3 regions of the Amycolatopsis sp. La24 genome follow, and region 1 is predicted to be linked to each of the others. Evidence: riboswitches for the same ligand, from Rfam matches in the RefSeq annotation. Region 1 holds a riboswitch; each other region holds the start of a gene.
What was found. A riboswitch is a leader RNA that binds a small molecule or an ion and turns the genes downstream of it on or off. The one in region 1 is predicted to bind S-adenosylmethionine.
Positions count from the first base shown of each region.

Region 1 (3,246 bases):
CTTCGACAATCCGGCGCTCACCCAGTCTCTCGGGCTCGCCGCGCTCGTCCTGATCCTCACCGAGGGCGGGCTCACCACGCGCTGGTCCGCGGTGAAACCCTCGCTGGGGCCCGGAATCCTGCTGTCCACAGTGGCCGTGGTGATCAGCATCGCGGTCACCGGCGCGGCATTGCACTGGCTGCTCGGCCTCGACTGGCGGCTCGCCCTGCTGTGGGGCGCGGTTCTCGCGTCCACCGACGCGGCGGCGGTGTTCTCCGTGCTGCGCACGGCCGGGGTCGGGAAACGGCTCGTCGGCGCGCTGGAACTGGAATCCGGCATCAACGACGCGCCCGCCTACATCGCGGTCGTCGTGCTCGCGTCCGGCGAGGCGGTCGACTGGTCGCTGCCGCTGCTGGTGGTCTACGAACTGCTCACCGGCCTCGTGCTCGGCCTGGCGTTCGGCTGGCTGGGCGCGCAGGCGCTGCGCCGGGCCGCGCTCCCGGCGACCGGCCTGTACCCGCTCGCCACGGTCGCGGTGTGCGTGCTCGCGTACTCCTCGGGACAGCTGGCGCACGCGTCCGGCCTGCTCGCCACCTACGTCGCCGGCCTGGTGCTGGGGAATTCCAAGCTGCCGCACCGGTCGGACACCCTGTCGTTCGCCGAAGGGCTCGGCTGGCTCGCGCAGATCGGGCTGTTCGTGCTGCTCGGCCTGTTCGCGTCGCCGACCCGGCTGCTCGAAACGCTCATCCCCGGCCTCGTCGCGGGCGCGGTGGTGCTGCTGCTCGCCCGGCCGCTGTCGGTGGTCTTGTCGCTGCTGCCGTTCCGCTTGCCGTGGCGGGATCAGGTGTTCCTGTCCTGGGCGGGCTTGCGCGGTGCGGTGCCGATCGTGCTCGCGATGATCCCGCTGTCCGAGGGCGTGCCCGGCGCGCAACGGCTCGTGGACGCGGTTTTCGTGCTCGTCATCGTGCTCACCGTGCTGCAGGGCGCGACGCTCAGCCCGCTCGCGCGGATCCTCGGGCTGGCGAAGGCGACGCAGGCGCACGAGATCGAGGTCGACGCCGCCCCGCTCGACGAGCTCGGCGCCGAACTGCTGCAGGTGCGCATTCAGAAGGGGTCGAAGCTGCACGGCGTGTACCTGTCGGAGCTGCGGCTGCCCGCCGGGGCGACGGTCAGTCTCGTGGTGCGCGGCGGGACGGGCTTCACGCCGCAGAAAACGAGCCGCTTGCAGGTCGAGGACCAGCTTCTGGTGGTCACGACCGCCGCCGACCGCGACGCGACCGAACGGCGCATCCGGGCCGTCGACCGGGCCGGCCGCCTCGCGCGCTGGCACGGGGAATCCGGAGCCTGATCTTTCTGTCCTTTGTGGACACGCCCTGTGACTGCCGTCTCAGATCACGAGACGGGTCTGGTTTCTCCCGGGGGTCGTCCGCTATCTTCGGTTCCAGGTCATGAGTGCCAGCGCGAAGCCCCGGCTTGCTGGCCGGCAACCCTCCTACCGCGGTGGGGTGCCCCGGGTGAGGACCAGGCCGGTCGCGCAGTGCGGCGGGCAAGCGCGGGCCCCTCGCCGGGGGTCCCCCGGAACGCCGAGGAGGCGCCGTCATGACTCTCGCACTCGACCGGTCCACGGAAACTGTTGCCGCTGCCGTTCCCGCTGTCGCCGGTGCGACGCTGCGGGTCCCGCTGGTCACCGGCGGCGACATCGGTTACGCCAACCTCGACCACGCGGCGAGCGCGCCGTGTCTGGACGCCGTGCGTTCGGCGGTCGACGAGTTCCTTCCCTGGTACGCCAGCGTGCACCGCGGCGCGGGCTTCGCTTCGCAGGTCTCGACGCGGCTTTACGAGCGGACGCGCGACGTGCTGCGCCGGTTCGTGGACGCTCGCAACGGCGACTCGGTGATCTTCACCCGCAACACCACGGACGCGTTCAACCTGCTGGCGAAAGCGTTGCCGCGCAAGACTTCCGTGGTGGTGTTCGACAGCGAGCACCACGCGGCCTTGCTGCCGTGGCGCGGCCCGAACGTCCGGCGCGTGCAGCTGCCGCGGACCCGGCTCGCCGCGGTGTCCGTTGTGGACGAAGCGCTCGCGGAATGCCCGCAGGGGCCGCGGTTGGTGGTCGTCGCCGGTGCGTCCAATGTGACCGGTGAGCTGCTGCCGGTGGCCGAGATCGCTGCGGTGGCCCGGAAACACGGCGCCCGGGTGGCCCTCGACGCCGCACAGCTCGCTCCGCACCGGCAGATTTCGTTGCGGGAGCTGGATGTTGACTACGTCGCGCTGTCCGGGCACAAGCTGTACGCGCCCTTCGGGGCCGGTGCGCTGATCGGGCGCAGCGACTGGTTGCGGGCGGCCGAGCCGTACCTGGCCGGTGGTGGCGCTACGAAACTGGTGACCGAGGAAGCCGTGGTGTGGAACAGCGGCGAAGAGCGGCACGAGGCCGGATCGCCGAATACCGTTGGCGTGTATGCGCTCGGGGTGGCTTGCGAGCAGCTGGCAGCTCAGTGGGATGCCGTGGGTTCGCATGAGGCCGCGTTGCTGGAGCGGTTGCGCAAGGGGCTTGAGAGCCTGCCGGGTTTCGCCGAGCTGCGGTTCTTCGACGCGCCGGTGGACCGGGTCGGCACGGTGAGCTTCGTGGTCGACGGGTTCGAGCCCGGATGGCTGGCCGCGGTGCTGTCGGCCGAGTACGGAATCGGCGTGCGGGACGGGGCGTTCTGCGCGCACGTGGCCGCCCGGCGGCTGATCCGGGAAGCCGGAAGCGAGGGCCAGCAGGCGGTCCGGGTGAGCCTCGGGCTGGGGAGCACCGAGGAACACGTCGACCGCTTGGTGCTGGCGCTGCGGCAGATCGTGGCCCGGGGAGCCCGGTGGGAGTACGCGAAGGTGGACGGGCGGTGGGCGCCGGTCGGGGACCCGCGGGAGCTGCCGCCGTTCTGCGCCTGACGGGGCGGGTGCTGGGACTGGCGCGACAGGAAACGTGACCACAACGCGGGATCGCGCCGACGTTTGGGCTGAGCGGCGTGACAGGCCGAAGGCCCCTCGCGTCGCTCAGCCCAAACGTCGGCTTAAGGGCGATCCCGCCGCGGCGGCGGAGCCGACGCCATCAAACACAGTCCGAGTGCAGGTCGTTCAGCAGGCCGCGTTCGCTGAGATGGCCGTTGAGGAACAGCCGGGCCAGGTGAGTGAACGCGGCTTCGGCTGCGTCGGCCACGGCGGGAATGGGCGTGCGGCAGTCGGCTAAGGCCGCCTCCTGCACGTCGTGGACTTCCCGCGGTTCGC
Region 1 covers NZ_JARACH010000103.1:14,078-17,323, reverse strand. The annotation lists gene PUT80_RS44685 (potassium/proton antiporter) at 1-1,327, shown strand, start outside; SAM riboswitch class IV at 1,424-1,538, shown strand; gene PUT80_RS44680 (aminotransferase class V-fold PLP-dependent enzyme) at 1,579-2,910, shown strand; gene PUT80_RS44675 (hypothetical protein) at 3,071-3,246, opposite strand, start outside.

Region 2 (3,246 bases), on a different contig from region 1:
GAAGCGGACCGGCGGTGGTGCGCCGGGGCGAGCCGCGGGGTCCGCCGCGGTAGTGCGGCGGACCCCGGGCCGGTGCGTCAGTAGCCGAGTGCCTTGGCGACGGCCGCGGCGGACGGCGGCACGGTGGCCTTCGGGCCGATGTGGTTCTCGACCGCGTCGAGGGTCTTGAGGCCGTCGCCGGTGATGAGGAGGACGGTTTCCGCGTCCGGGTCGAGCTTGCCGGTTTCGACGAGCTTCTTCGCGGTCGCCACGGTGACGCCGCCCGCGGTCTCGGTGAAGATGCCTTCGGTGCGCGCGAGCAGCCGAATGCCTTCGACGACCTCTTCGTCGGTGACGTCCTCGATCGCGCCGCCGGTGCGGTTGACCACGTCGAGCACGTACGGGCCGTCGGCCGGGTTGCCGATCGCGAGCGAACGGGCGATGGTGTCCGGCTTCACCGGCTGGACCACGTCGTGGCCGTTGCGGTACGCGGTGGAGACCGGCGAGCAGCCCGTGGCCTGCGCGCCGAACACCTTGTACGGGCTGGCGTCCACGAGACCGAGCTGGCCCAGCTCGCGGAAACCCTTGTCCACCTTGGTGAGCTGGGAACCGGAGGCGATCGGCACGACGATCTGCTCGGGGATGCGCCAGCCGAGCTGCTCGGCGACCTCGTAGGCGAGCGTCTTCGAGCCCTCGGAGTAGTACGGGCGGACGTTGACGTTCACGAACGCCCACTTCGGGTGCTCGCCGGCCAGTTCGGTGGCGAGCCGGTTCACGTCGTCGTAGTTGCCGTCGACGGCGATCAGGTCGCCGTCGTAGACCGCGGTGGTGAGGATCTTCGCGCGTTCGAGGTTCTTCGGGATCAGCACGACCGACCGCCAGCCGGCGCGGGCCGCCGCGGCGGCGGTCGCGTTGGCCAGGTTGCCGGTCGAGGGACACGCCAGGACCTCGAAACCGAACTCGCGGGCGGCCGCGAGCGCGACGGCGACCACGCGGTCCTTGAACGAGTGCGTGGGGTTGCCGGTGTCGTCCTTGACCCACACGCGCTTGAGGCCGAGCTCCTTCGCGAGCCGGTCGGCGCGCACGAGCCGGGTGCAGCCGGGTTCGGTGTTCGGGGTCTCCTCGACGGTCGAGGGGACGGGAAGGAGTTTCTTGTAACGCCAGATGTTGCGCGGGCCCGCCTCGATGTCCTCGCGGCGGACGCGGCCGAAGTCGTAGGCGACCTCGAGCGGCGAGAAGTCTTCGACGGAGACGAATTCCGGAGCGAGCGGCTGCCGGTGCCCTTCTTCCTTCGACACCAGTTCGACGGCCGGACCGAGGTCGATCGTCTTGTTGGCGGAGGTGGCGCTGAGGGCTGCAGTCATCGCGAGGTTCCTTTCCTCATCTGCCCCGCCGAAGCGGGCCGGAATTGGCACCGTGGTCGTCAGCTACCCCGCGATCGCGGGATGACAGGCTGTACGCCGGTTGCCGGGGCTTCGTCGGGCCGTTCCCTCTGCCCCTCTGGATGAGCGGTATTCGGTTGTCGGAGCGCCGGTGGGCGCGTCCTCGGCTACACCGTACGACATCCCGATCAGCTCGTGCCACGGAGGCGGCCCACATCACCGGAGCGGGCGGCCCGGCGGCCGGGTGAGAAGATGGCCGGGTGACCACCGCACCCGCGCCGCTGCACCTCGTCACGGGCGAGGAAGAACTGCTCATCGAACGGGCTGTGCGAGCGTCCCTCGACGCGGCCAAGGCCGCGGACCCGACGGCCGACCTCACGCGCATGCGGGTGTCCGATCTCACACCGCCTGTGCTGGCCGAGCTGGTGAGCCCGTCGCTGTTCGCCGAGGGGCGCGTGATCGTGCTGGAGTCGGCGCAGGACATCTCGCAGGAGCTGTCCGACGCGGTCCTCGCGTACGTGAAGGCGCCTGCCGACGGCATCGTCCTCGTGGTCGTGCACAGCGGCGGCGGGCGGAGCAAAGCCGCCAAAGCGCTGCCGGGCGCGTTGAAAAAGGCGGGCGCGGAAATCACCGAATGCCCGAAGCTCACCAAACCGGCCGAGCGCGAGGCGTTCGTCCGCAACGAGGTGCGCCGCGCGGGCGGCAAGATCGACGCCGCGGGCCTGATGGCGCTGCTCGACTCGGTCGGCTCGGACCTGCGCGAACTGTCCTCGGCGGCGACGCAGCTGGTCGCCGACACCGGGGGAGTCGTCGACGAGCGGGCGGTCCGCCGCTACCACACCGGACGCGCCGACGTGACCGGCTTCGCGGTGGCCGAGAAGGCCGTCGCGGGCGACCGGGCCGCCGCGATGGAGTCCCTGCAGTGGGCGATGCAACTGGGCGTCCCGCACGTCCTGATCGCCGACGCGCTGGCCGACGCGGTCCGCACGATCGCTCGCGTGTCCGCGGCCGGGCGCGGCAACCCGAACCAGATGGCGGGCGAGCTCGGCATGCCGCCGTGGAAGATCCGCAAGGCGCAAGGGCAGTCCCGGGGCTGGGGCCAGGACGGCCTGGCGACCGCGATGCGCGTCGTGGCGCGGCTGAACGCCGAGGTCAAGGGCGCGGCGGCCGACGCGAACTACGCGCTGCAGCGCGCGGTCCTCGACGTGGTCGCGGCCAAGGGCGACCGCTGACGTCCCGGCGCCGGGAACGCCTTGAGGAGAGCCGAGCCGGTCCCCAGGACACGGAAAGGCCCGGCAGCCGAAGCCGCCGGGCCTTCCGGAAAGACTGCGCTCAGAGCTGGTTCGCGCGCTTCGCGAGAGCCGACTTCTTGTTCGCGGCCTGGTTGGCGTGGATGACGCCCTTGGTGACGGCCTTGTCGAGCTTGCGAGCGGCGTCGCGCTGCAGTTCGAGGGCCTTGTCCTTGTCACCGGCTTCGGCGGCCTCGCGGAACTTGCGGATCGCGGTCTTCACCGAGGACCGGATCGCCAGGTTGCGCTGCCGCGCCTTCTCGTTCGTCGTGATGCGCTTGACCTGCGACTTGATGTTGGCCATGGAGGCGTTCCTCTTTCACTCGGTGAAGGTCGTTGCCGCGTTCGTGTGGCTCCGGATCAGTCCCGAGGGACTGCCGGGTTTCCTCCCTGACGGAATGCCGCACGGCAACAGTCGAAAATCTTAACAGCCCTGTTCGCGGCGTTGCCGACGGCCCCGGAGCAGGCAAACGCTCGGCATCGCGGCCCCGTCTCGGTTACGGTGGGGTCCGGTAGTGCCTAGGGTTCCGTCGCCTGCCCGTGGTCCCGCAGAGCGGGTCGCGAAGACAACGAGGGCGGGCGGGCCTGGTCCGAGC
Region 2 covers NZ_JARACH010000044.1:60,050-63,295, reverse strand. The annotation lists gene PUT80_RS32075 (ComEC/Rec2 family competence protein) at 1-53, shown strand, start outside; gene thrC (threonine synthase) at 78-1,343, opposite strand; SAM riboswitch class I at 1,357-1,490, opposite strand; gene holA (DNA polymerase III subunit delta) at 1,622-2,593, shown strand; gene rpsT (30S ribosomal protein S20) at 2,694-2,954, opposite strand.
Region 2: it holds a riboswitch for S-adenosylmethionine, as region 1 does, so the genes downstream of both, thrC (threonine synthase) here and PUT80_RS44680 (aminotransferase class V-fold PLP-dependent enzyme) in region 1, are expected to answer to the same signal.

Region 3 (3,246 bases), on a different contig from region 1:
TCAAGGTCGGCACCAAGAAGCCGCCGGCCCCGGCCATCGGCGACACCGGCGCGTGGGACCGCATCGCGCAGTGCGAGTCGGGCGGCAACTGGTCGATCAACACCGGCAACGGCTACTACGGCGGCCTGCAGTTCGACCGGCAGACCTGGAACGCCTACGGCGGCCAGCAGTACGCCCCCACTGCCGACAAGGCGACCCGCGAGCAGCAGATCGCGATCGCCGAGAAGGTGCGCGACGCCCGCGGCGGCTACAGCGCCTGGGGCTGCGGCTACAAGGCCTGAGCCACGCTCTGATTTTCCGGCAGGCGGCCGGGAGCCTCGCGCTCCCGGCCGCCTGTTTTCGTCCGCCGCGCCGCCGCTGGGTAGGCTCGTCCGGTGGTGGAACTGCTGGGGCCTGCCGAAATCCGCGGGCTGGCCGACGAACTCGACGTCCGGCCCACGAAGAAACTCGGGCAGAACTTCGTGCACGACCCCAACACGGTCCGCCGCATCGTCGAACTCGGCGGCGTGCAGCCAGGGGACGTCGTCCTGGAGGTCGGGCCCGGTCTCGGCTCGCTGACGCTGGGCCTGCTGGCCGCGGGCGCTCAGGTCGTCGCTGTGGAGATCGATCCGGTGCTGGCCGCCCGCCTGCCGCGCACAGTGGCCGAGCGCGCGCCTGAGGCCGCGGACCGGCTGACCGTCGTCGGCGCCGACGCGCTGCGGGTGCGGGCGGCTGATCTGCCCGTTGAGCCGGTGTCGATCATTGCGAACCTGCCGTACAACGTCGCGGTGCCGGTGGTGCTGCATCTGCTGGCCGAGCTGCCGTCGCTGCGCAGCGGGCTCGTCATGGTCCAGACCGAGGTCGCCGACCGGATGGCGGCCGGGCCGGGCAGCCGCACTTACGGCGTGCCGAGCGTGAAGCTCGCTTGGTACGGGCCCGCGCGCAAGGTGGCCGCCGTGCCGCGCGCGGTGTTCTGGCCGGTGCCGAACGTCGATTCCGCTCTGGTCTCGTTCACCCGGACCGACCCGGTTTCCGGAGTGGATCGGGCACGGCTGTTCGCGGTGGTCGACGCGGCGTTCTCCCAGCGGCGCAAGACATTGCGGGCCGCGCTGGCCGGATGGGCTGGTTCTGCCGAGCGGGCTGGCGAGTTGCTCGCTGAGGCTGGAATCGACCCGAAGACGCGCGGGGAGCAGTTGGACGTGCACGCTTTCGCGCGGATCGCGGCTGCCGGAATGTGACCCACCTCCCCCAGGGTGCTCGCCTTGCGACTTCCAACGGCGGCGTCGGAGCAGGTATTCCCTGGTTTCGCTGCGTTCTTCGATGATCTTGTGTCGTCGCTGATTGTGGGTCATCCCCTGCTGCCTGGCTACGCTTGGTGATCACGCGAGCACGGCTGAAACAGCCCTCCACCTGTGACGAGCAGCTCGGCATTCGGGGGAGTCGGCCTGCTCCACGCCTGGGATTGTTCCGCGGGGCTGACCCGAGGTGCTTCGCTTCGCTGACCTATCTCGGCTCGGTCGAGACCCCGGTGCACCGCGCGTCGAGGCTCGCGAACCATCGCCCCTTGACAACGAGAAAACTCTTGTTCCACAAAGATCCTTGATCGTCCACAGTGGAACGAACCCGTTCGCCGCCGGCGCCCGTGACGAGCGTTTCGCAGGTCGAGGCACTGTTCGGCGGCCGAGGTTCCGGGCTTCCGGTTTTTGGACGCGGTGTTCCGGTATGCGGGCACCACCAGACGTGTGATCTGCACCAACGCGCTTGCGTTCAGCCAATGGGATCGGCTTTACTCGAAAGCGTCCATCCCGAGCGACTGAGAGACCTGGCTCGCCGAAGTCGCAGCAACCACCCTCCGCAGGGCAGGTGCTACCGCCAGGACCGATGGAGGCTGTTTTCGATGAAGAGGGTCACCCGCCCGCTCCTGCTGACCCGCCGGCGCGTAGTCGACGAAGGTCGCCGCTCGGTATGTGCGTGTCAACGCTCCATGGTCATCGCCTGATCGTTTTTTCCGCAGTTTCTTGCGCCGTCCACAGTGGACGGTAATTCGATGACGCCTGGCGCGCCCGGAATCGGCGCCGCGCCTCGTTTGCCTGGAGCCCTTTCGTGATCACTGTCGAAAACGTGTCCAAGTCCTTTCCCTTCCACGGAAATCGGGTCGCCGCGCTGCGCGACGTGAGTGTCGACGTGCAAGCCGGTTCGCTGTTCGGGGTCGTGGGTCCGTCCGGTTCCGGCAAGTCGACCCTCGCCCGTTGCATCGCGCTGCAGGAGCGCCCCGACCGCGGCGTCGTGCGGCTCGACGGCCTCAACACCGCGACGCTCGACGGCAAGCGGCTGCGGGAGATCCGCCGCCAGCTGGGTGTCGTCGGGACCAAGCCGGAGCTGATCGCCGAGCGCACCATCGCGGGCAACATCGCCAGCCCGCTGGAGCAGCTCGGCGTCGACGGCCCGCAGCGGCGCAGCCGGGTCGGCTCGCTGCTCGACCTGGTCGGCCTCACCGCCCGCGCCGGGCAGAAGCCGGAAGAACTCACCGACGGCCAGCTCCGCCGGGTCGCGGTCGCCAGGGCGCTCGCCGCCGGACCGGCCGTGCTGCTCGCGGACGACCCGACCGCCGGGGTCGCGGCCGAGGACGCGGGCGCGGTGCTCGCCGTGCTCGACCGCGCGCGGGCCGAGCTGGGCGTGACGGTCGTCGTCACCACGCCGGACGCGGACGTCGTCCGCCGGGTCTGCGACGACGTCGCGGTGCTCGACAACGGCGCGATCGTCGAGCGCGGCACGGTGCTCGACCTCATCTCGACGCCGGACAGCTGGACCGCGCAGGCGGTGCTGCCGTCGGTCGAGACCTCGCGCGCCCAGTCCGCGAAGTACGACCGCGCGGTCGACGTCGTGCTGATCGGTTTCGCTTCGGTGGGCGCCTTGCTGCCCGAGGCGGCCAGCCGGTTCGACGTGGAGCTCGCCACCATCGGCGGCGGCCTCACCCGCATCGGGGACACTCCGATCGCCCGGTTCCGCCTCGGCGTCCGCGGCGAGCGGGCCGACGCCGCGCTGTCCTGGATCTCCGACCGGGGCGCGCACGTGAGCCAGCCGGCTCGCGGTCCGCAGAGCGTCGTCGCCGCCTGATTTCCTTTTAACTGAGCGGTTTTCCGAGGGCCGTCCCATTTGATTGGGGCGGCCCTCGTCGCGTTCGCGGGACGCGTCGCCCCAGGAATCAGGTCGCCGGGTCAAAGTTTCAGGACAAGTGTCCTGAAGTCTGTCCATTGTGGTCGCTCC
Region 3 covers NZ_JARACH010000111.1:2,981-6,226, forward strand. The annotation lists gene PUT80_RS45240 (resuscitation-promoting factor) at 1-281, shown strand, start outside; gene rsmA (16S rRNA (adenine(1518)-N(6)/adenine(1519)-N(6))-dimethyltransferase RsmA) at 375-1,217, shown strand; SAM riboswitch class I at 1,777-1,867, shown strand; gene PUT80_RS45250 (ATP-binding cassette domain-containing protein) at 2,083-3,096, shown strand; gene PUT80_RS45255 (hypothetical protein) at 3,206-3,246, opposite strand, start outside.
Region 3: it holds a riboswitch for S-adenosylmethionine, as region 1 does, so the genes downstream of both, PUT80_RS45250 (ATP-binding cassette domain-containing protein) here and PUT80_RS44680 (aminotransferase class V-fold PLP-dependent enzyme) in region 1, are expected to answer to the same signal.